One region of the Sphingomonas olei genome, then DNA from elsewhere that is predicted to be linked to it. Evidence: predicted binding sites of a transcription regulator. Region 1 holds the regulator's gene; each other region holds the start of a gene.
The links. The regulator LexA, encoded in region 1, represses DNA repair genes until DNA is damaged. The targets are predictions, from matches to a motif close to GTTCCNCNCTTGTTCT.
Positions count from the first base shown of each region.

Region 1 (5,101 bases):
CCGCCTCCTGCGCAATGGCGGCTCGTTGCTGCTGACCGGCGCGATCGTCGAAGTCGCGTTGATGCCGATCGCCGTCTTCCACTTCCACAAGGCCGGCATCTATGGCGCGCTGGCCAATATCGTCGCCATCCCGCTGACCACCTTTGTCGTGATGCCGCTGGAGGCATTGGCGCTGCTGTTCGATACGACGGGGCTCGGCGCGCCCTTCTGGTGGCTGACGGGGCAGGGGTTATCGCTATTGTTGTGGATCGCCCGGACGACGGCGGCGGCGCCTGGGGCGGTCGCGGCACTGCCAGCGATGCCGGCGGGCGCCTTCGCGTTGATGGTCGGCGGCGGGCTGTGGCTGGCGCTCTGGCGGACGCGCTGGCGGCGGATCGGCTTGATCCCGGTCGCGGTCGGCGCGCTTTGGGCGCTGGTGACACCACCCCCCGACCTTCTGGTAACCGGCGACGGACGGCATCTCGGCGTGCGGCTGCCCGATGGGCGCGTAGCGCTGCTGCGCGATCGGGCGGGCGGTTATGCGCGTGACATGCTGGCGGAAAATGGCGGATCTGACGCCGAACCGGTGCTCTTGTCCGATCAGGGCGCGGCGCGCTGTTCGCGCGATCTATGCCGCGTCGATCTGCCCGTCGGCGACCGCGTATGGCGCGTGCTGGCGACGCGCAGCGCCTATCTGGTGCCCGCCGGCGCGCTGACCCAGGCATGCCGCAATGCCGATATCGTGGTCAGCGAACGCCGCCTGCCGCGTCGCTGTACGCCGCGATGGCTGCGCCTCGATCGTGAGATGCTCGCACGAACCGGCGGGGTGGCGATTTCGCTCTCTACCGGGCGCGTCGATACCGTGATCCGCCCCGGCGATGCTCACCCCTGGGTGCTCGCCGGGATGCCAATCCTTTCGGGCCGCTCAACGAATCGCTGGCGCAAGGATGAACAACCGACGTTTCGCCCGGAGAAAGCGTTCAGCCCGCCGCCGGCGGGCCTGCGCCCGGCCAATCAGGAATAGCGCCGCAGAATCCCGGCCAGCTTGCCCTGCACCCGCACCTGCGCTGGCGCATAACGCTGCGGATCGTAGGAGCGATTTGCCGGGTCGAGCCGGATCATCGTGCCTTCGCGCCGAAAATATTTCAGCGTCGCCTCGCTGTCCTCGATCAGCGCGACCACGATCTCGCCGTCGCGCGCCACATCCTGCTTGCGGATCAAGGCGAAGTCGCCGTCGAGGATGCCCGCCTCGACCATCGAGTCACCGGCAACCTCAAGCGCGAAATGCTCGCCCGAGCCCAAAAGCGCCGCCGGCACCGGAAGGCTGGTGGAGCCTTCGAGCGCCTCGATCGGGGCGCCGGCCGCGATCCGCCCGTGCAGAGGCACCTCGACCACGTCGTTGGCCGGTTCCGGCAGTGCGGGCGCCGGCGTGGATGAACGGACGGCCTCGCGGCTCTCCGGGCGATCAGGCACCTTCAGCACTTCCAGCGCGCGGGCGCGATTGGGCAAGCGACGCAGAAAACCGCGCTCTTCCAGCGCGGAAATGAGGCGGTGGACCCCGGACTTCGATTTCAGGTCCAGCGCATCCTTCATCTCTTCGAACGAAGGGGAGACGCCGGTTTCGGCCAGTCGATCATTGATGAAACAGATCAACTCGTGCTGCTTTTTGGTGAGCATGCATCATCTCCGCGGCGAACAGACTGGGAACCTTTAAGGAACGTAAACCGACGCGTCAAGCAATCACGAGGATTTCTGCCGAGTCGCCCATCGCCGCAGCAGGAGCATGTGGTTGACGAACGACGAGGCAGCCTGCCCGTGCCAACGTTCGTAGCATGGAACTGTCCTGGATCGTAGCAACATAGGCCCGTCCATCGCGCAACTCTGCGCGTAGATAATCAGTGCGCGGGCCATTGGCTGGCAACGCTTCGCCAAGGATGCCGGTGGTCGTTTGCGGCAGGGGCTGCGCCGCCCCGGCAAGCGCCGCCACCATCGGCTTCACGAACAGCAAGCCGGTGACAAAGGCGGAGACGGGGTTTCCCGGTAGCCCCAGCACGGCCATGTCGCCGCGCCACCCCGCCATCAGCGGCTTGCCGGGGCGAAGCGCGATGCGCCAGAAATCGATCGCGGCGCCCGCCGCCTGCAGCGCAGGACGAACCAGGTCGTGATCCCCAACCGAGGCGCCACCGGTGGTGACGAGGACGTCGGCCGCCACATGGCGGAACGTGTCGGTCAGCGGTTCCAACCGGTCAGGGAGGATGCCGAGGTCGATGATCTCCACCGGAAGATCCGCGAGCAGCGCCCGTAGCAGCAGGCGGTTCGATTCCGGTAGTCGGCCGGGCTCGACGGCCCGTCCGGGTTCGACCAGTTCATCGCCCGTCGCGGCGATCGCCACACGAACCCGGCGCCGGACGGTGACGTCGCCCAGCCCCCCGGTGGCCGCCACCGCCAGACGCGCAGGCGTCAGCCGTTCGCCGGCCGCGACCAGCGTATCGCCGTCCGCAAAATCGAGCCCACGCCGCCGGATGTTGGCGCCCTCGCGTGCCGGTCCTTCGCCATCGAGCCATAAAGTATCGCCGTCGCGACGGGCCTCTTCCTGCACCATCACCGTGTCCGCGCCCTCGGGCACGGCGGCGCCAGTGAAAATCCGTGTCGCCTGGCCCGCCTTCACGGCACCTGCAAATGGCCGTCCGGCGGCGCTCTCGCCGATCACTCGCATCGGTCCGGGCAGGTCACCGAACCGCACGGCATAGCCGTCCATCGCCGACAGGTCGCGCTCGGGCTGGGTACGGCGCGCGATCAGCGGGACCGCCGCCCAGCGTCCGATCGCGTCTGCCAGCGGTAGCGTTTCGGTCGACAGCGCGGGCGCCGCAGCCAACAGGCGCGCCTGCGCCTCTGCGACAGGAAGCAATTCGCTCATGATCCGGCGAGTGACAGATTCATGCTGTCGGCAACACCCATAATAATCGCGGCGCGGCCCTGAGGGTCAGGCGACGAAATCGCCCGACTTGCCGCCGGTTTTCTTCAGCAGGCGGATGTTGCCGATCGTCATCCGCTTATCGAGCGCCTTGGCCATGTCATAGACGGTCAGCAGCGCCGCGGAGACGGCGGTCAGCGCCTCCATCTCCACGCCCGTTCGGCCGCTGGTGGCAACGATGGCCTGCGCGCTGACGCCGTCGTCCTCGATCGACAGGTCCAGCGTCACCTTCGACAGCGGCAATGGATGGCATAGCGGGATGAGGTCACTGGTGCGCTTTGCCGCCATGATCCCGGCGATCCGCGCGACCGCCAGGACATCGCCCTTTGCCACTGCGCCGGCGGCAATCGCGTCGCGTGCCTCGGCCGACATCGTGATCCTGCCCCCCGCCACCGCCTCGCGCGCGGTTTCGGTCTTGCCGCCGACGTCCACCATCCGGGCGGCGCCCTGCTCGTCGAGATGGGTCAGGCGGCTCATTGCACCAGCGCGCGCGTGGCCGCCGCCACATCGGCCTGCCGCATCAGGGATTCGCCGATCAGGAAGCAGCGCACGCCGTGCTCGGCCATCGCATCCAGGTCGGCTCGCGTGTTGAGGCCGCTTTCGGCGACAAAGGTGCAATCGCTGGGCGCGCTGCCGACCAGCTCGTACGTTCGTTCGAAACTGACGGAGAAGTCGCGCAGGTTGCGGTTGTTCACGCCGATCAGCCGCGATTGCAGCTTCAGGGCGCGTTCCAGTTCCTCCGCGTCATGCACCTCGACCAGAACGTCCATGCCCCGTTCGATCGCGGCCGCCTCGATCTCGGCAGCGGCGGCATCGTCGAGCGCGGACATGATGACCAGGATCGCGTCGGCGCCGATCGCCCGCGCTTCGGCCACCTGCCACGGGTCGACCATGAAGTCCTTGCGGATCACCGGCAGGTCGCACGCATTGCGCGCGGCGATCAGATAATCCTCGTGCCCCTGGAAATAGTCCTGGTCGGTCAGCACCGACAGGCACGTCGCGCCGCCTTCGGCATAGGCGCGTGCATGCGCCGGGGGATCGAAGTCGGGTCGGATCAGGCCCTTGGAGGGGCTGGCCTTCTTGATCTCGGCAATCAGGCCGTAGCGCGGCAGCGCATTGCCAGCACCGCCGCTCGCCACCCGGTCCAGCGCCGCCTTGAAGCCACGCGGCGGCGTCCGGTTGCGCGCCTCACGATCAAGCGCCGAGATCGACCGATCACGTCGACGCGTCGCCACTTCGTCCTGCTTGGTTGCCAGGATCCGGTCGAGAATCGTCATGCTGCTCCCCTTCGCGCCGCTCATGCCCAGGCAATCCAGCGGTCGAGCAGGTCGTTGGCCTCCCCGCTGTCCAGCGCCTCGGCCGCGCGGGCGGCGCCATTCGTCAGCGTCTCGCCGGTCAGCGCCAGCGCCACCGCGGCGTTGATCAGCACGGCATCGCGATAGGCCCCGTGCTCCCCTTTCAGCAGCCGGCGCAGGGCATAGCCGTTATGCGCCGGGTCACCGCCGCGGATCGCCTCGATCGGGTGGCGGCGCACCCCGGCATCCTCCGGCACGATCCGCTTGCCCAGCAACACGTCACCGATCGCGACCGCCACCGTCGGCCCCGCGCCCGATACTTCGTCCAGCCCTTCCTCGCCCGACACGACGATCGCCGCCTCGGTGCCCAGTTGCTCCAGCGCCTCGGCGTACACCGGCGCATAATCCGGCCGCGCGATGCCGATCAGCTGGCGCGTGACATGCGCCGGATTGGCCAGCGGCCCCATCAGGTTGAAGATCGTGCGCTTGCCGATGCGACGGCGGATCGGCGTGATCCGCTTCATTGCCGGGTGGTGATTGGCCGCAAACAGGAAGCAGATGCCGAGTTCGTTCAGCGTCTCCTCCGCCAGCATCCCGGCACGCTCCATGTCCAGGCCGAGTGCTTCCAGCGTGTCGGCGGCGCCGGCCTTGGACGATGCGGCGCGGTTGCCGTGCTTGGCCACCGGCACCCCGCACGCCGCCACGACCAGGCTCACCGCGGTCGAGACGTTCAACGTATGGTGTCCGTCACCGCCGGTGCCGCAGACGTCAATCGCACTGGCCGGCGCGCTGATCGGGATCAGCCGCTCGCGCAGCGCACGTGCCGCCTCGGCGATCTCGATCGATGTCTCGC
Region 1 is NZ_JBIQEU010000003.1:5,278-10,378, forward strand. It holds gene ACH0BU_RS04500 (ComEC/Rec2 family competence protein) at 1-1,003, shown strand, start outside; gene lexA (transcriptional repressor LexA) at 994-1,656, opposite strand; gene ACH0BU_RS04510 (molybdopterin molybdotransferase MoeA) at 1,712-2,896, opposite strand; gene moaC (cyclic pyranopterin monophosphate synthase MoaC) at 2,963-3,430, opposite strand; gene trpC (indole-3-glycerol phosphate synthase TrpC) at 3,427-4,230, opposite strand; gene trpD (anthranilate phosphoribosyltransferase) at 4,251-5,101, opposite strand, start outside.

Region 2 (5,101 bases), on a different contig from region 1:
GTGGCCTGACGCCGGAGGCGCAGACCGAATGGCAGTCGCGAGTCGCCTGGATCTATTTCCTCCAGGGGCTCGATGGCGATGCCCGCCGCCTCGGCGAAAAGGCTGCGCGCGGGCAGGGCGACTGGGCCACCCATGCACGCTGGACGTCCGCGCTCGCCGCCTGGCGCCAGAATGATTGCGCCGCTGCCGGTGAGGGGTTCGAGGCAGTCTCCGCCCGCGCAGGCGATACCGACATGCGCGCCGCCGGCCTCTATTGGGCCAGCCGCGCCGACATGATGTGCGGCCGCCCCGACCGGGTCGAGGGCCGGCTGAAGAACGCCGCCCAATATAGCGAGACCTTCTACGGCCAGATCGCGCGGCAGTCGCTCGGCATGCAGACTGCCGCCTTCAAGCCGCAGAAGGTGACCAGCGACTGGGCCAATCTGGAACGCCGCCCCAACATCCGCGTCGCCGCCGCGCTGATCGAGATTGGCGAGGACAGCGCCGCCGACCAGGTGATCCGCCAGCAGGCGAAGATCGGCCCCAAGGCGGAATTCGCCAGCCTGGTCCGCGTGACCGAGCAGATGAACCTGCCCGCCAGCGTCGTGTGGCTCGCGCACAATTGCCCGGAAGGCTTCGTCGCCACCGCCGACACGCGCTACCCGACGCCGAACTGGACGCCCGACACCGGCTGGCGTGTCGATAAGGCGCTGGTCTATGCTCACACGCTCCAGGAATCGGGTTTCCGCAACAAGGTGGTGTCGCCCGCCGGCGCCTATGGCCTGATGCAGATCATGCCCGCCGCCGCGACCGATTACATGCGCGAACGCGGGGTTCAGGTGGACAAGGCCGCGCTGACCCGCCCCTCGACCAATATCGACATCGGCCAGCGCCATCTGGAGCGACTGCGCGACATGGGGCTGACGCAGGGCCTGCTGCCAAAGGTGATCGCCGCCTATAACGCCGGCCCGCGCCCGGTCGGCGAATGGAACTCGCTGGTGCGCGATAACGGTGACCCGCTGCTCTACATCGAAAGCATCCCGTATTGGGAAACGCGCGGCTATGTCGTCACCGTGCTGCGCAACTACTGGATGTACGAGGGGCAGACCGGCCGTGACAAATCGGTCAGCCGCGCCGCGCTCGCGCAGGGCATGTGGCCGCGCTTCCCCGGCATGAAGGGTGAACCTGCGGTGCGGATCGCGGCCCGGCCGTCGACCAATACCGTCGCTGTCAATGCCGCGGTTGCGCCGGCCCCGGGCAGCGCCGGCACCAGCCTGCAATAAGCCTTCGCCATGCTGCCGGCGCCTCGATCGGGGCGTCGGTGGCGGCGTGTTGGAAATCTCGCGTTCCACTATTGTTCTTTCGGAACAAAGTCGATACGACTGCGATCGTGCGTTGAACGGTTCGCGCGCTTGATCTAGCGAGAGACCTCCTCATGGCCGCCAATCTCAAGGTGATCCCAAACAACATGGCTAGCGCGAACTCGGATCGTCAGAAGGCGCTCGACGCCGCCCTTGCGCAGATTGACCGCGCCTTCGGGAAGGGCTCGGCGATGAAGCTGGGCCAGAAGGAGGCGATGAAGGTCGAAACGGTGTCGACCGGCAGCCTGGGTCTCGACATCGCGCTCGGCGTCGGTGGCTTGCCCAAGGGCCGTATCGTCGAGATCTTCGGCCCGGAATCCTCGGGCAAGACGACGCTCGCGCTCCACGCCATCGCCGAAACCCAGAAGGCGGGCGGCATGGCCGCCTTCGTCGACGCGGAGCACGCGCTCGACCCGGCCTACGCTAAGAAGCTCGGCGTCAACATCGACGAACTGATCGTCTCGCAGCCCGATACGGGGGAGCAGGCGCTTGAGATCGTCGACACGCTGGTCCGCTCGAACGCGATCGACGTGCTGGTGGTCGACTCGGTCGCCGCCCTCGTGCCGCGCGCCGAGATCGAGGGTGAGATGGGCGACAGCCACGTCGGCCTCCAGGCCCGCCTGATGAGCCAGGCGCTGCGCAAGCTGACCGGCACGATCAATCGCTCCAACTGCCTCGTCATCTTCATCAACCAGATCCGCATGAAGATCGGCGTGATGTACGGCTCGCCCGAAACGACGACCGGCGGCAATGCGTTGAAGTTCTACGCCTCGGTGCGCCTCGACGTGCGCCGCATCGGCTCGGTCAAGGATCGCGACGAGGCGACCGGCAACCAGACCCGCGTGAAGGTGGTGAAGAACAAGGTCGCGCCGCCGTTCAAGCAGGTCGAATTCGACATCATGTTCGGTGAGGGCATCTCGAAGCTGGGCGAGATCATCGACCTCGGCGTGAAGGCCGGCCTCGTCGAAAAGTCGGGTTCCTGGTTCAGCTACGATTCGATCCGCATCGGTCAGGGGCGCGAGAACTCCAAGGGGTATCTGCGCGACAATTCCGAAGTGGCCGAGCGTCTCGAACGCCAGATCCGCGCCCGCCAGGACGGTCTGGGCGAGGAGCTGATGGCCGGTCCGTCGGAGGAAGACGACGCCTGAGGCGCCGTTCGCTCCATCCTGCTCTTCTGAAAAGGGGCCGGCCGCCGAAAGGTGCCGGCCCTTTTTCGTTGCCGCTGCCTCCTGCTGCTGCGACCGGCCGGGAACGGCGGCGTGCCCTCTATCCGGGACCCTGCGCGACGGGCATTCAGGGCCTCCACGGTAAAAGGATGCTGCGATGACCACCGCCCCGCTCTGGCAAACCCGCGTCGGCGACGTCTGGGCCGCGGAATGGCAGCGCACCGACCGCAGCTTCGCCGATCTGGCCCGCGCGCTCGACGCGGCAATCCTCGCCCTCGCGCCTGAACAGGGGAAGGCGGCCGATCTCGGCTGCGGCGCCGGCGCCACCAGCCTGGCGCTCGCCGCCGCCCGCCCATCGCTCTCGATCCTCGGCGTCGACCTGTCCGCGCCGCTCGTCGCCGTCGCGCAGGATCGCGCCGTCAGCGCCGGGCTGTCTAACGCCCGCTTCGTCTGCGGCGCCGTTCCCGATGCGCTGGCAGGGGAGGGGCCGTTCGACCTCGCTTTCTCGCGCCACGGCGTCATGTTCTTCGATGATCCCGCCGTTGCCTTCCGCGGCATCGCCGCCGCGCTGCGCCCCGGCGCACCCCTGGTCTTCTCCTGCTTCCGCGCCCCCGCCGAAAACCCCTGGGCCAGCGAGACGATCGCCGCGATGGGCGGCCACCTCGACCCGCCCGGGGCCTATGCCCCCGGCCCCTTCGCCTTCGCCGATCCTGCGCGAGTCACCGCGCTGCTCGAGGGCGCCGGCTTCGTCGATGTCGCGCTCCAGCCGGTCGATTATCGCTACCACGCCGGGGCAGGGGACGACCCCGCCGGTGACGCCGCCGACTTCTTCACCCGCATCGGCCCGGTCGCCCGCGTGATCGCCGAGGCGGCGGAGACGGATCGACCCGCGCTCCTCGCACGTTTGCGTTCGATCCTGGCCACGCGGGTCACCGGCACCACGCTGGATTTCCCCGCCGCCGCCTGGATCGTCACCGCGCGCGCTCAGGGGAAGACCGCTTCATGATCATCGTCCACCACCTCGAAAACTCCCGCTCGCAGCGCGTGCTGTGGATGCTCGAGGAACTCGGCCTGCCCTATGAGATCCAGCGTTATGAGCGCGATCGCAAGACGATGCTTGCTCCGCCTGAGCTCAAGCGGGTCCACCCGCTCGGCAAGTCGCCGGTGATCGTCGATACCCGTGACGAGCATCGCGTGATCGCCGAAACCGGCGCGATCGTCGAATATCTCGTCGACAAGGCCGACGGCCGCCTCGGCGCCCCCGCCACCCGCGGCGGCGCGCTCGATTACCGCTTCTGGCTCCATTATGCGGAAGGCTCGCTGATGCCGCCGCTGCTGGTGAAGCTGGTGCTGACGCGCGTGCCGCTGTTCGGCAAGATGGCGCAGAAGCGGATCCAGCCGATGATCGACACCCATCTCGATCATGTCGAGGCGCATCTCGCCAGCCGGCCGTGGTTCGCCGGTGACACGATGACCGCCGCGGACATCATGATGAGCTTCCCGCTGGAGGCGGCGCGCAGCCGCGGCGGCCTGAACCAGAGCCGTCCCGCGACGATCGCCTGGCTCGACAAGGTCCACGCCCGCCCCGCCTATCAGACCGCACTCGCCAAGGGCGGCCCCTATGCCTACGCCTGACCGCGCGTGATCGGGCGCCTCCCCGCCGCGCTGCTGCTCGCCGCCACCACGCCGGCCGGGGCGGGGCAGGCGGTGCCGCCGCCCGCGACCGCTCGCGCCGCCGCGCTCGCCGGTGACTATACCGCCGCGCAGATGGAGCTGGTCGCCGCGCTCCGCCTCAGTCCCGACGGCACCTTCCGCTACGCGCTGACCGTCGGCGCGCTCGATGAAACCGCGCAGGGCAAATGGCGCCTTGCCGGCGACATGATCGAACTGACCAGCGACCCGCGCCCGCGCCTGCCGGCGATCGAGCCGGCGCCGCCGCAATCCACGCCCGGCGCCCTCTTCGGCCTGCGCGTCCTTGCCCCCAATGGCGCCGACGTGCCCGCGGTGGATTTCGTGATCGAATTCGACTCCGGCCCGCCGCTCACCGCCTATACGCCGGGCGACCGCTGGATCCTGCCCGCGACGGAGCGTCGCACGCCCCGCTTCGTCACCTTTGTCGCGCCGCGCTACCGCCTGCCGTCGACGCGCCTGCCGCTCGACCCGCAGGCCGGCCGCACCGCGATCTTCCAGCTGGTGCCCAATGATGTCGGCGTCGCCGACCTCACCGGCGCGTATCTCACCGTCGAGGGCGACACGCTGACGCTCCACCGCGACGACGGCACGCTCCGGTTCCAGCGAGCCACCCGCTAGGCGCCCAACAAAAAAAAGGGCGCCGCACCCGCGACGCCCTTTCCTTCTTCCCGGCTTTCCCGCTCAGCCGCGCTTGTCGCTGTCCAGCTTCGGTGTCTCGGCAAAGCTCTGCGTCGGATAGGCCGGCCCGCCCCCGGCCGGCGCGTGCGGATCGGGGATCACGTCCGGCTCCAGCGGGTCGAGCTCGCCCTCCCACTTGGCGATGACGGTGGCCGCCACCGCGTTGCCCACGACGTTGGTGGCGCTTCGGCCCATGTCGAGGAAATGGTCGATGCCGATGATCAG
Region 2 is NZ_JBIQEU010000001.1:170,128-175,228, reverse strand. It holds gene ACH0BU_RS00910 (lytic transglycosylase domain-containing protein) at 1-1,262, shown strand, start outside; gene recA (recombinase RecA) at 1,415-2,488, shown strand; gene ACH0BU_RS00900 (class I SAM-dependent methyltransferase) at 2,664-3,512, shown strand; gene ACH0BU_RS00895 (glutathione S-transferase family protein) at 3,509-4,141, shown strand; gene ACH0BU_RS00890 (hypothetical protein) at 4,148-4,816, shown strand; gene ACH0BU_RS00885 (dicarboxylate/amino acid:cation symporter) at 4,880-5,101, opposite strand, start outside.
Region 2: recA (recombinase RecA) is a predicted target of LexA. The motif match lies at 1,325-1,340, and genes of this name have one in related genera.

Region 3 (5,101 bases), on a different contig from region 1:
AGTTCCCACGCGCGGAAGTGAAGCATCAGCAGATCCCACTTCTCGACGTCCGCCGGGATGAACAGGTTTAGCGACTGGGCCTGGTCGATATAGGGCGAACGATCGCCCGCCAGTTCCAGCAGCCAGCGCTGGTCGATCTCGAAGCTGGTCTTGAAGCAATCCTTCTCTTCCTGGCTGAGGAAGTCGAGGTGCTGCACGCTGCCGCCATGCTCGAGGATCGAGTTCCAGACGCTGTCCGCGTTCTTGCTCTTCTCGTTGAGCAGCTTCTCCAGATACGGGTTCTTCACCGCGAAGCTGCCGGACAGCGTCTTGTGGGTGTAGATGTTGGCCGGGATCGGCTCGATGCAGGCGGACGTGCCACCGCAGATGATCGAGATCGACGCGGTCGGCGCGATCGCCATCTTGCAGCTGAACCGCTCCATCACGCCCATGTCGGCCGCATCGGGGCAGGGGCCACGCTCGGCCGCCAGCGTCATCGATGCCTGGTTCACCTGCGCATTGATGTGCTTGAAGATGCGCAGGTTCCAGCTCTTCGCCATCGCGCCTTCCATCGGCAGGCCGCGTGCCTGGAGGAAGGAGTGGAAGCCCATGACGCCGAGGCCGACCGAGCGCTCACGCGCCGCGGAGTAAGCCGCACGCTCCATGCCCGGCTCATGCCGGTCGATATAATCCTGCAGCACATTGTCGAGGAAGCGCATCACGTCCTCGATGAACTGCTTGTCGTCCTTCCACTGGTCCCACGTCTCCAGGTTGAGCGAGGAGAGGCAGCAGACCGCGGTGCGATCATTGCCGAGATGGTCGCGGCCCGTCGGCAGCGTGATCTCGCTGCACAGGTTCGAGGTGGAGACCTTCAGGCCCAGGTCGCGGTGATGCTTGGGCATGTTCTTGTTCACGTGATCGGCGAACACGATGTACGGCTCGCCGGTCGCCAAGCGAGTCTCGACCAGCTTCTGGAACAGGCTGCGCGCATCGACCTTGCCGCGGACGGTGCCATCCTTGGGGGACTTCAGCTCCCATTCGCCGCCGTCGCGCACCGCTTCCATGAACGCGTCGGGGATCAGCACGCCGTGGTGCAGGTTCAGCGCCTTGCGGTTGAAATCGCCCGAGGGCTTACGGATCTCGAGGAACTCCTCGATCTCCGGGTGCGACACGTCGAGATAGCAGGCGGCCGAGCCGCGGCGCAGCGAACCCTGGCTGATCGCCAGCGTCAGGCTGTCCATCACGCGCACGAAGGGGATGATGCCGCTGGTCTTGCCGTTGAGGCCGACCGGCTCACCGATGCCGCGCACATTGCCCCAATAGGTGCCGATGCCGCCGCCTCGCGACGCGAGCCAGACATTCTCGTTCCAGGTGTCGACGATGCCGTTCAGGCTGTCGGGCACGGAATTGAGGTAGCAGCTGATCGGCAGCCCGCGCCCGGTGCCGCCGTTCGACAGCACCGGCGTCGCCGGCATGAACCACAGGCGGCTGATGTAATCGTAGATGCGCTGCGCATGCGCGGCATCATCGGCGTAGGCGCTCGCGACGCGCACGAAGAGATCCTGATAGGATTCGCCCGGCAACAGGTAGCGATCCTGCAGCGTGTCCTTGCCGAAATCGGTCAACAGCGCATCGCGCGAATGATCGACCTCGATCGGGTACGGCTTGCGCAACGCACCCTTGGTCGCGCTCGCTTCCGCTGCGCCCGTGCCCTCGGCACTTGCTACTAAGGTGTCGGTTGCCATGTTCGCCTCGTTCGCGTCTCTAAAATCCATCGCCGCCGTTCCCCCAGTTGAGCTCGTCCGAATCGGAGGCGAGCCATCATGCTACACCCGAACGCGCTTCACTAAGAACAAAAAGGGATCAATGTGGGTGCCTCGCCCGCATGTCCGTTCCCTTCAGCGGCAGAGCGGCCGCTATCTGTTCTACCAGCACTAGCGCCCGCCGTAGCAGTCTACCCCCACAGATTGTGGCAGAGCGCGCGAAGAGGCAAGGGGGAAGGTGGTCTCGAAGCGGCCATTTGAGTGCCGCTCCGTCGCCTCGCCATGCGGCGACGCGTGGACTTCCGCGGGGTTCGCGAATTGCAAGGCTGAAGGTCGCGAGGGAAAAATTTTCCCGGGCTTGTGGCGCGGCGCCGGACATGCGGCCGGGGCGGGTCTAACGCGCCGCTCGCGCTCCTGACCAGCGCAGAACTGCGGCGCTCAGCCCGCCTTGCGCAGCGTGCGCGGCTGCGCCGGCGACAGGCGTTCCATGTCGAAATGGCGGGTGAATTCCAACCCGGCGCGGCCCTCGTCGACCCAGCGGATCACGGCGGGGAACATCTCCTCCTCGACCAGTTCGATGCGCACCTCGGCGCCGACCGCCTCTTCCGGGAAGTCGACGCCGTCGATCATCACCCCGGTCGCCGACAGGTTGCGGATCCGCACCTCGCCGGTGTCGCCGCCGACCTCGAGCCGCGCCGATCGCAGCACGGTGGACCGCGCGGCGCGGCTGACGCGGTGGCCCACCGCAAGCGCCGCGCCGTCCTGTTCGCGGAACAGCGCCAGCATCTCAGCGGCGCGGCCGGGGCGGCCATAGACGAAGCCCTGGATGTGGCTGCAGCCAAGGTCTCGGATCAGCGCGATCTCGTCCTGCTGCTCGACGCCCTCGGCGGTGGTTTCCATCCCCAGCGTCTCTGCCAGCGTCACGATCGCGCGGATGATCGCCGCGTTGCGGTTACCGGCCTGGATCGCACCGCGCACGAAGCTCTGGTCGATCTTGATCTTGTCGAATGGCGCCTTCTTCAGATAGCCGAGCGAGGAATAGCCGGTGCCGAAATCGTCGAGCGCCAGGCGAACCCCGATCCCCTTCAGCGCCCGGAACATGTGGCTGGAGGAGGAATCGTCGGTCAGGAAGACGCTTTCGGTGATTTCCAGCTCCAGTCGGCTGGCGGCGAGACCGGCGGAGGCAATCGCGCTGGTGACGATCGCCGGCAGCGCGGGATTGGCGAACTGGATCGCCGAGACGTTGACGGCGATGCGGACCGGGTCGGGCCATTGCGCCGCTTCCGCGCAGGCGGTGCGCAGGACCCACTCGCCGATCGCCTCAATCATCCCGCATTCCTCCGCGATCGGGATGAAGTCGGCCGGGCTGACCGCGCCGCGGATCGGATGCACCCAACGCAGCAGCGCTTCATAGCCGACCACGCGCTCGCTGCTGGTCGAAACGACGGGCTGATAGACAAGGTGGAATTCGTCGTTGGCGAGCGCCTGGCGAAGGTCGTCCTCCAGCCGCTTGCGGTTCTGCGCGCCGGCCAGCATCTCCTCGCGGAAGAAGCGTGAAACGCCGCGGCCGTCCGCCTTGGCGGCGTAGAGCGCGAGGTCGGCATTGCGGATCAACGTCTCGCTGTCATTGCCATGTTCGGGTGCGATGGCGATGCCGATCGAACAGCCGATCGACACTGACGAGCCGCCCAGGAAATAGGGCTGCGACAAGGCGGCGATGATCTGCTGCGCCAGCGCGCCCAGACGTTCGCGATTGCCCTCGCGCGGCAGGACGACCTGAAACTCGTCGCCGCCCAGGCGCCCGACGAGGCCCGCGTCGCCGACGCTCTGCTGCAGCCGATGGGCGACCTGTTTCAGCAGTTCGTCGCCCATCTGGTGGCCGAGCGTGTCGTTCACCGCCTTGAACCGGTCGAGGTCGAGCAGCAGCAGCGCGTTGGTGCTGCGTGCGCCCGTGACTGGCGCCAGCGTCTGATCGAGCGACAGGCGCATCCGCTGGCGATTGGCGAGGCCGGTCAGGCTGTCGAACAGTGCCAGCCGCGTGATCTCCGCATCGGCACGACGCTTTTCGGTGAGGTCGGAGCCGAAGCCGATGAAGCCGTGGAATCGGCCAAGATCGTCCAGCAGCGGCCGGCCGGAGATCGACCACCATCGGTCGCCGCCCGCCTCGAACGCGGGGCGCACCGAATAATCGGAGAAACTGGTGCGCGCCGACAGGTGAAAGGTCAGCGTCCGCTCGGTATCCGCCATGGTCGAATCGACCCGGAAAATCTCTACCAGCCGCTGGCCCAGCGGCATGAAGCCAAGCGTCTGCAACTCGTTGACCAGCTTGCCGCTGAGGTGAACCAGGCAGCCATAACGGTCGGTCTGCCAGAACCAGCCCGTGCTGTGGCTTTCATATTCCGCGATCAGCCGGACCGCGAGGACTCGGTCACGTTCCTCCTGCTCGCGCGTGCCCAGCGCCTGATGATCGCGCCGCGCCATGCGCAACACGCCGACCAGCAACAAGGTGGCGAGCACGATCGCGGCGGTCGACGCTGCGCCCAGCCCCGCGTTCACCGGCACCAGCATCGCCAGCGTGAGCGCCAGGGCGAGCGAGGCGACGCGCACAGAATGAAGCGCGATCGCCGCCATGATGATCGCGCCGAAGCAGGTCACGAAGGCGGTGACCTGAAGCGATCCGCCGGGCAGATGCTGTATCACCGCAAGCTGCAGCGACAGCGCCGCGGACAGTAAAGCGACCAGAGTCGTCAGGATCGTCACGCGGCGATGCGGCGGCAGCGCCCGGGCGGCGGGGAGGGCAAGCAATCCCCAGATCATCAGCGGCAGGACCGCGAGCAGCGGCAGCAGCCCCACGGTGCGCGCAGTGGGCGTGCCGCTCAGGCCAAGCGCCAGCGCCAGCCCGGCCGTACCCAGCAGCAGCACCGCGGCAACGACGGGCCACAAGGCGGCGACGTCATTGAGCCGTTTGTCGGTCGCCTCGTTGATCGCGTCATGGCCGGTGGCGACAAGCCCCAGCGCCTCAGCGAGGCGGGGCTGCTCCGGCGCGAGCGGGCGCGGTGTACGGCGTACGAATCCCATCCCGCCGACGGTAGGGGGAGAGGATTGGCAAAACGTTTATGGCTAGGGGGCACAGCGACGCCCCCGTTGCACTCGCCGCCGGCGCGCCATAGTGCACCGCCTCATGACCACGACGATCCGCGCCGCAGACCTGATCGAGAGCGTTGCCGATGCGCTCCAGTTCATCAGTTACTATCACCCGATGGATTACATCCGCGCCTTGGGCGACGCCTATGAGGCGGAGCAGGGCCCTGCCGCGAAGGACGCGATCGCGCAGATCCTGACCAACAGCCGCATGTGCG
Region 3 is NZ_JBIQEU010000012.1:36,169-41,269, reverse strand. It holds gene ACH0BU_RS12950 (ribonucleoside-diphosphate reductase subunit alpha) at 1-1,724, opposite strand, end outside; gene ACH0BU_RS12945 (EAL domain-containing protein) at 2,181-4,820, opposite strand; gene ACH0BU_RS12940 (fumarate hydratase) at 4,924-5,101, shown strand, end outside.
Region 3: ACH0BU_RS12950 (ribonucleoside-diphosphate reductase subunit alpha) is a predicted target of LexA. The motif match lies at 1,829-1,844, and genes of this name have one in related genera.

Region 4 (5,101 bases), on a different contig from region 1:
TGGGTATCGCCTGCGAGGACCGCGCCGAGTGCGATCGCATCGAGCGGCTCGGTATGGGGGGCGGCCAGCCAGAACTGCTCGAGCCCCATCCCGGGATCGATCCGCTCAATCCGGAGCTTCAGCAGTCGCAAGAGGTGCGACACTTCGCGCGTCGGTCGCGACGTGCCGATACCTACGACCTGCTCGCTGCCGTCGACGCGCAGCCCGCAGAGCCGCAGCGATCGGGCGCCGAGTCCCCTCGCCTGCAGCTGCTCGGCCAGGTCGCGGAGCAGGTCGTCCATGACCTGTGCGATCGCTTCGGCGGTGCCAACCGGTTCGAGCAGTCGGCGCTCGACAATCGGGACGACGGCATCCTCGCGCGGAGTGATCGGCTCGGCGATCGATCCAAGGGCCTGGTCCAGCCGGGCGATCGCGGGCAGGCCCAGCCGGCGCGCGAGCGGCCCGCGCGCGACCGGCAGCAGGTCGGCGATGGTCTCGAAACCAAACCGGCGCGCAGCGCTCAGCGCTGCGCCTCTTAGGCGCAACGCGGCTGGCGGCAGCGGCGACAGCTCGCGAACTGTCTCGCCAGGCGGGACGATCGTGAGGTCGCGCGCGCCAAAGCGCGCCAGCGCATGCGCCGCGCCAGGTGTGTCGGCGAGCGCAACGCGCGCGGTGAAGCCGGCACGCCGGCAGAAGGCGAGAAGCCGTCGGCAGAACCGCTCCTCGCCGCCGTGAAGGTGATCGCAGCCGCTGAGGTCGAGCCAGATCCCGTCCGGCGGGGTGGCCGCGGCAATGGGCGACCAGCGCCGCACCGCCAGCAATGCAAGCCGGTCGAGCAGCGCCAGGTCCGCCGCCGGCTCGTGGGGCCGGAAGTCGAGATCGGACGCCAGTGCACGCGCATGGGTCCCGGGCATCCCAACGTGGATCCCCAGCGCTTGGGACCCGACGCAGGCGGCGACCACTTCCTCTCGCCGGCCGACCTTTGCGACGAGCGCCAGCGGCGCATGCTCACGGGAAGGCGCGATGCCGATCGAGGTCGCGCGCGCCGCGCGTGCCGGTTGCTTGAACGGGTGCTCAGCCGCCTCCGACCGCCGGCCAAGCTCGCGCATGGCAGGTTGAGCGTGGGTCGGCAGTGCTGCGATCTGCTGCTCTACCTCTGCGCGCGTCGCCTGCTTCGTCCGTGCCCAGCGCGCGCCCGGCCGCCAGCCGCCGCCCCGCGGGACCGAGCAGGCGCCGGGATCGTCGTCAACGCCACGCTGGAGCGGAACGCGGTCAGGCGGCCGCGAAGCGGGCCGTTCCATCCGCCTCAGCCGTTCCACGGCCAAGTGCGGCAGGAACAGCGAGACAACCCGTCTCATCGCAGCCCTCCACAATCAGGGAGAATTGTTCGCCACCGCGCTGCCGTGCCAGCTCCACCGACCAGCGCGCCCGGCCTACACCCTGAACCGAGAGACGCTCGGATGGCGCGCTGGCGATGCGCCAGCGCGTCCAGGCGGCCGATGACTCCCCTAACGGATCCTGCTCGCGACGCCGACGCCGCCGGAGCAGCAGCACCGGAATGTCGGCATCGGCGGCGACGAGCTGGAGCCGGCGGGTGGCCACCATCGACACCTTGGCAGCTTCAGCAACGATGGCTGACGGGGTGCCGTCACGAACAGCGTCTTCAACGACGGCCAACAAGGTCTCGTCGTCGCGGGGTTGGGCGTGGATCACGTCTGCCGCGTCGAGGCCGGCCTGAGCGATCCCAGGGGCATAAAGATCAACCCTGGAGCTCGCCCATAGAACGGGCCCGCCGGCGTGGCGGGCTTCCCGCGCAGCGATACCGACAAGGAAAAGCGTTGCGGCCGCATCGTCGGCTAGTGAGCACGTCCGGGCGGCGACCTCGTGAAGTGCCCCGGCCCGCAACCCGCCCCCGGCCAAACGCCGATCCAAGGCGGAAAGGTTGAAGGGGATGGTCCTGTGGTCGGCAACAGGAGTCGCGATCGCTCGCAGATGCGTCAGGTCGGAAATCGGGAAAGCGGCGGCAGGCATGATTGTCTAGACTCGGGATGTTCCCCGTATGTTCCGACAATCACCGGGACTGGTCAAGACGCTGATCGTAGCGGCGCGATGCCGCACCGCTAGCACTCCTCCCAACTCGCCCCCTCTCGAATGGACAGGCGAACCGCCAGAGAGCGCTAAAGCAAGTCGGCCTGTGCCGGGGCCGGCGGATAGACGCGCACAACAGGCAAACTGCCCTTGGGCAGAGCGCGAAGCACTTCGTGCGCCGGTACTGCGGGGTCGAGCCAGTCGGCCCATCGATGACGCGTCAGAGGGATGACCTGACGGTGATGATAGGGTGCGACATCCTCGCCGGGCGCCATCGTCAGCATCGTGAACGCTTCACCGACCTTTGGGTCTGCCCGCCAGATGCCCGCAATGCAGAACCAGTCGTGATCCTTGAGCGTGAACAGCCATTTGGTCTTGCGCTTCTGCCCTGGCAACGGGTCCGTGAACTCATAGAAGCCGTCCGCCAGTATCAGGCACCGACCGGACGAGAACTCGCGATTCTCGGAGATGAAGTTGTAGACCGGTTTCCCGGTCGGGCTGGGCCAGCTCCATCGCCGGTTGACCAGCTCACCCGCGCCACGATCCCCGTCGATCGTGCGGACAATCGGCGCGACTTCGGTGATCTTGATGTCCTCGCGCGCAGCGACGTTCGGCGTGCCCTCGGGGACTTTGATCTTGATCTTGAGGTCGGAGAAGTCCTCGACGATCGAGGCAATGTCGGTCTCAAGACGATAGTCGTTGCACACGTTAGCTGCAGCCTTTCTTGCGACTCGACCAAGTTCCTATTGTGTTCTTGGGATGGACTCGCCCACCCCCTTCGATCCGAACGCTCCGATCGGCACCCGGCGCGCCATCATCCGGCGAAATCCCGACGATGCCAGCGAAATCGAGATGGTCGAAGCGGTATGGGGGTCCAATCCCCGCTTCAGCGACGGCGAGACATATCGCTTCGTACGTTCGGAAGGCCGGACGTTTCCGAGCCACCGCTGCCTGGTCCCGGCGAGCGAATTCCATATGGCGGTCGGACAGAAGCGCTATCGCGTGATGCTCGATGGCGGCAATCACTTCTATCTCGCCGCGGTGTGGGAGGCCGCGATTGGCGACTGGCCACTGTGCTACCGCGTCGTGACGGTCGCCGCGAACCGTGAGGTGGCGCGCTATCAGGAACGGCACGGCGCGATCATCCATCGCCGGCAGGTCATGCAAATGGCTCGACCATGGCATTCCGGAGGGCGACCTGCTCGACACTCCGCCGGCGCGGACGTTCATCATCGAAGAGCTCGGGCCGGGTGCGTCCCAGCGGACGCTCGCGCTCTGACGCCGAGGCCCTCGGCTGTCTCTCTCGCCTGTTCTTCGCGGGAAGAATGTGGCCGTAGCAGACCGAAGGCAAAGATGATCCCGGCGATGTCGCAGGTGCGCGGTGCCTCTTGATCCCGTTCAGATCAAAACCAAATTTCCCGTCGATCAGCAGTGCCTGAAGCATAGCCGCGACTGAACGAAAGGAGGCAGTCATGTCGCAGCCTGTTTCCCGATATCTCCATCCCTTCGAGGTTGCAGGGCACCCGACCCTCGAACCCGAAGTGAAGCGCGCCATTCTCGCATCCTGGGCATCCGATCGCGTCGCGGTCGAGGGCCAGCCGGCGCTTCGCAGACCGCCGGGAGCACAACATCCCATCCCGGTTGACGAGATCCTCGGCGCCTTGAGGTCGCTCGATGGCGAGGACGCGGGGCCGACACTGCAGTGAGGCGTGGTCCCCTTCGCCGTTGGCGTGCGCGCGGCGGTCGGATCGTTCGCGTCCTGCTGCCATTCGAAGACATCATGGACGTCGCGCTGGCGCTGCTGTCCTTACAGCCGGATGAGCTTGCCAGGCTCGGCTGGAGCTTCGCGGCCCGCAAGCGTCTGCTCGAACACTTCCTTGTGGCCGGCAAGGAGGCCGATGCCATCGCCCCTTCGGCGCTGGACCGGACGATCCTGACATTGCGTCTGCCATTGCGCGACGTGCGCCGCCTTCAGGACTTCACTCGCCGTGAGCTCCCCAAGATGGCGAGCCGGGCCGCGGTGATCGATCGGCTGGAAGCGGCGCTCGATGCTGCCGTCGGGGAGGAACGCTGACGCGCGCTGACACCGGATCACTCCCCCTCTGCTTCCCGGAGAGTAGCGGCGGCGGGTCACCGATCTTGATCCGGGTCTTCAATGTGCCGTCCGGACGACGATGTAGGTCGATTCCGGTAAAGTGCCGGCGCGTGAACGTCATCAGCTTCACCACGCTCTCGTAAGTCGTCGATGGTCCGAAGAACTTCACGGGTCCATGCCATTTGTCGCCCTCAATGACCCGCATCCGATAGGTGCCGGGCGGAACCGGGACAGTGACGTCATCGTCGCCATGAACGTAGACGGAGATGACGTGGTGGTCGGATCCAGGATCGAACAGTTGGACGACAGCATTGGCCGATGAGGTCACCACCCGCATGCGTGATGTGGCATCGTCGGGGTCTACGGCCGCGTTCACCGTGACGCTCCCCGAAGGTGGAAAAGGCAGGGCTGCCTCCCGGTCGGGGAGCCAGCCACTTCGCTTTGCTTCCCGATACATCGGGTAAAAGAATGAGACGGCCGACAGAAGAAGGATCCACTTCTGCATGGGGTGCGGAACCAACCGCACCTTCCGACCCTTCTGATAGTCGAACCCCCGGTTCTTGGCGTCGAACCAGAGCCCACTGCTTTCGCCCCTGCTCTTGGCGTCGATCCATGAGGCGCTCCCGAGCGGGACGGCCTTATCCGTGCGAGCTCTCTCGGCTCGAGCTTGGCGCGCGGCCTTGCCGAAGCCCCAAAGACGCTTTCCCGCCGTCAAGCCTTGGCGCTGCCGATAGCGCTCCTTCATGTAGTCGCGATCATCTATGCCCATGATGCTGGTCCCCCCGTTTGCCGGCGCGGCCCATGTGATTGATCGGCCGGCTGTGATCTCATCCGCTCCAGCCGTCGCGGCGGCCCTCGCCGTTGTCGCGGAGGCCGCGGCGGTCGAGGCTTGAGCGCCGGATCTCCAGCTCGACGCCGTCCCGGGTCTCGCGCGTGCGA
Region 4 is NZ_JBIQEU010000026.1:4,214-9,314, reverse strand. It holds gene ACH0BU_RS16395 (Y-family DNA polymerase) at 1-1,337, opposite strand, end outside; gene ACH0BU_RS16390 (ImuA family protein) at 1,252-2,010, opposite strand; gene ACH0BU_RS16385 (SOS response-associated peptidase family protein) at 2,157-2,774, opposite strand; gene ACH0BU_RS16380 (SOS response-associated peptidase family protein) at 2,827-3,459, shown strand; gene ACH0BU_RS16375 (hypothetical protein) at 3,540-3,773, shown strand; gene ACH0BU_RS16370 (hypothetical protein) at 3,848-4,141, shown strand; gene ACH0BU_RS16365 (hypothetical protein) at 4,990-5,101, opposite strand, start outside.
Region 4: ACH0BU_RS16390 (ImuA family protein) is a predicted target of LexA. The motif match lies at 2,030-2,045, and genes of this name have one in related genera.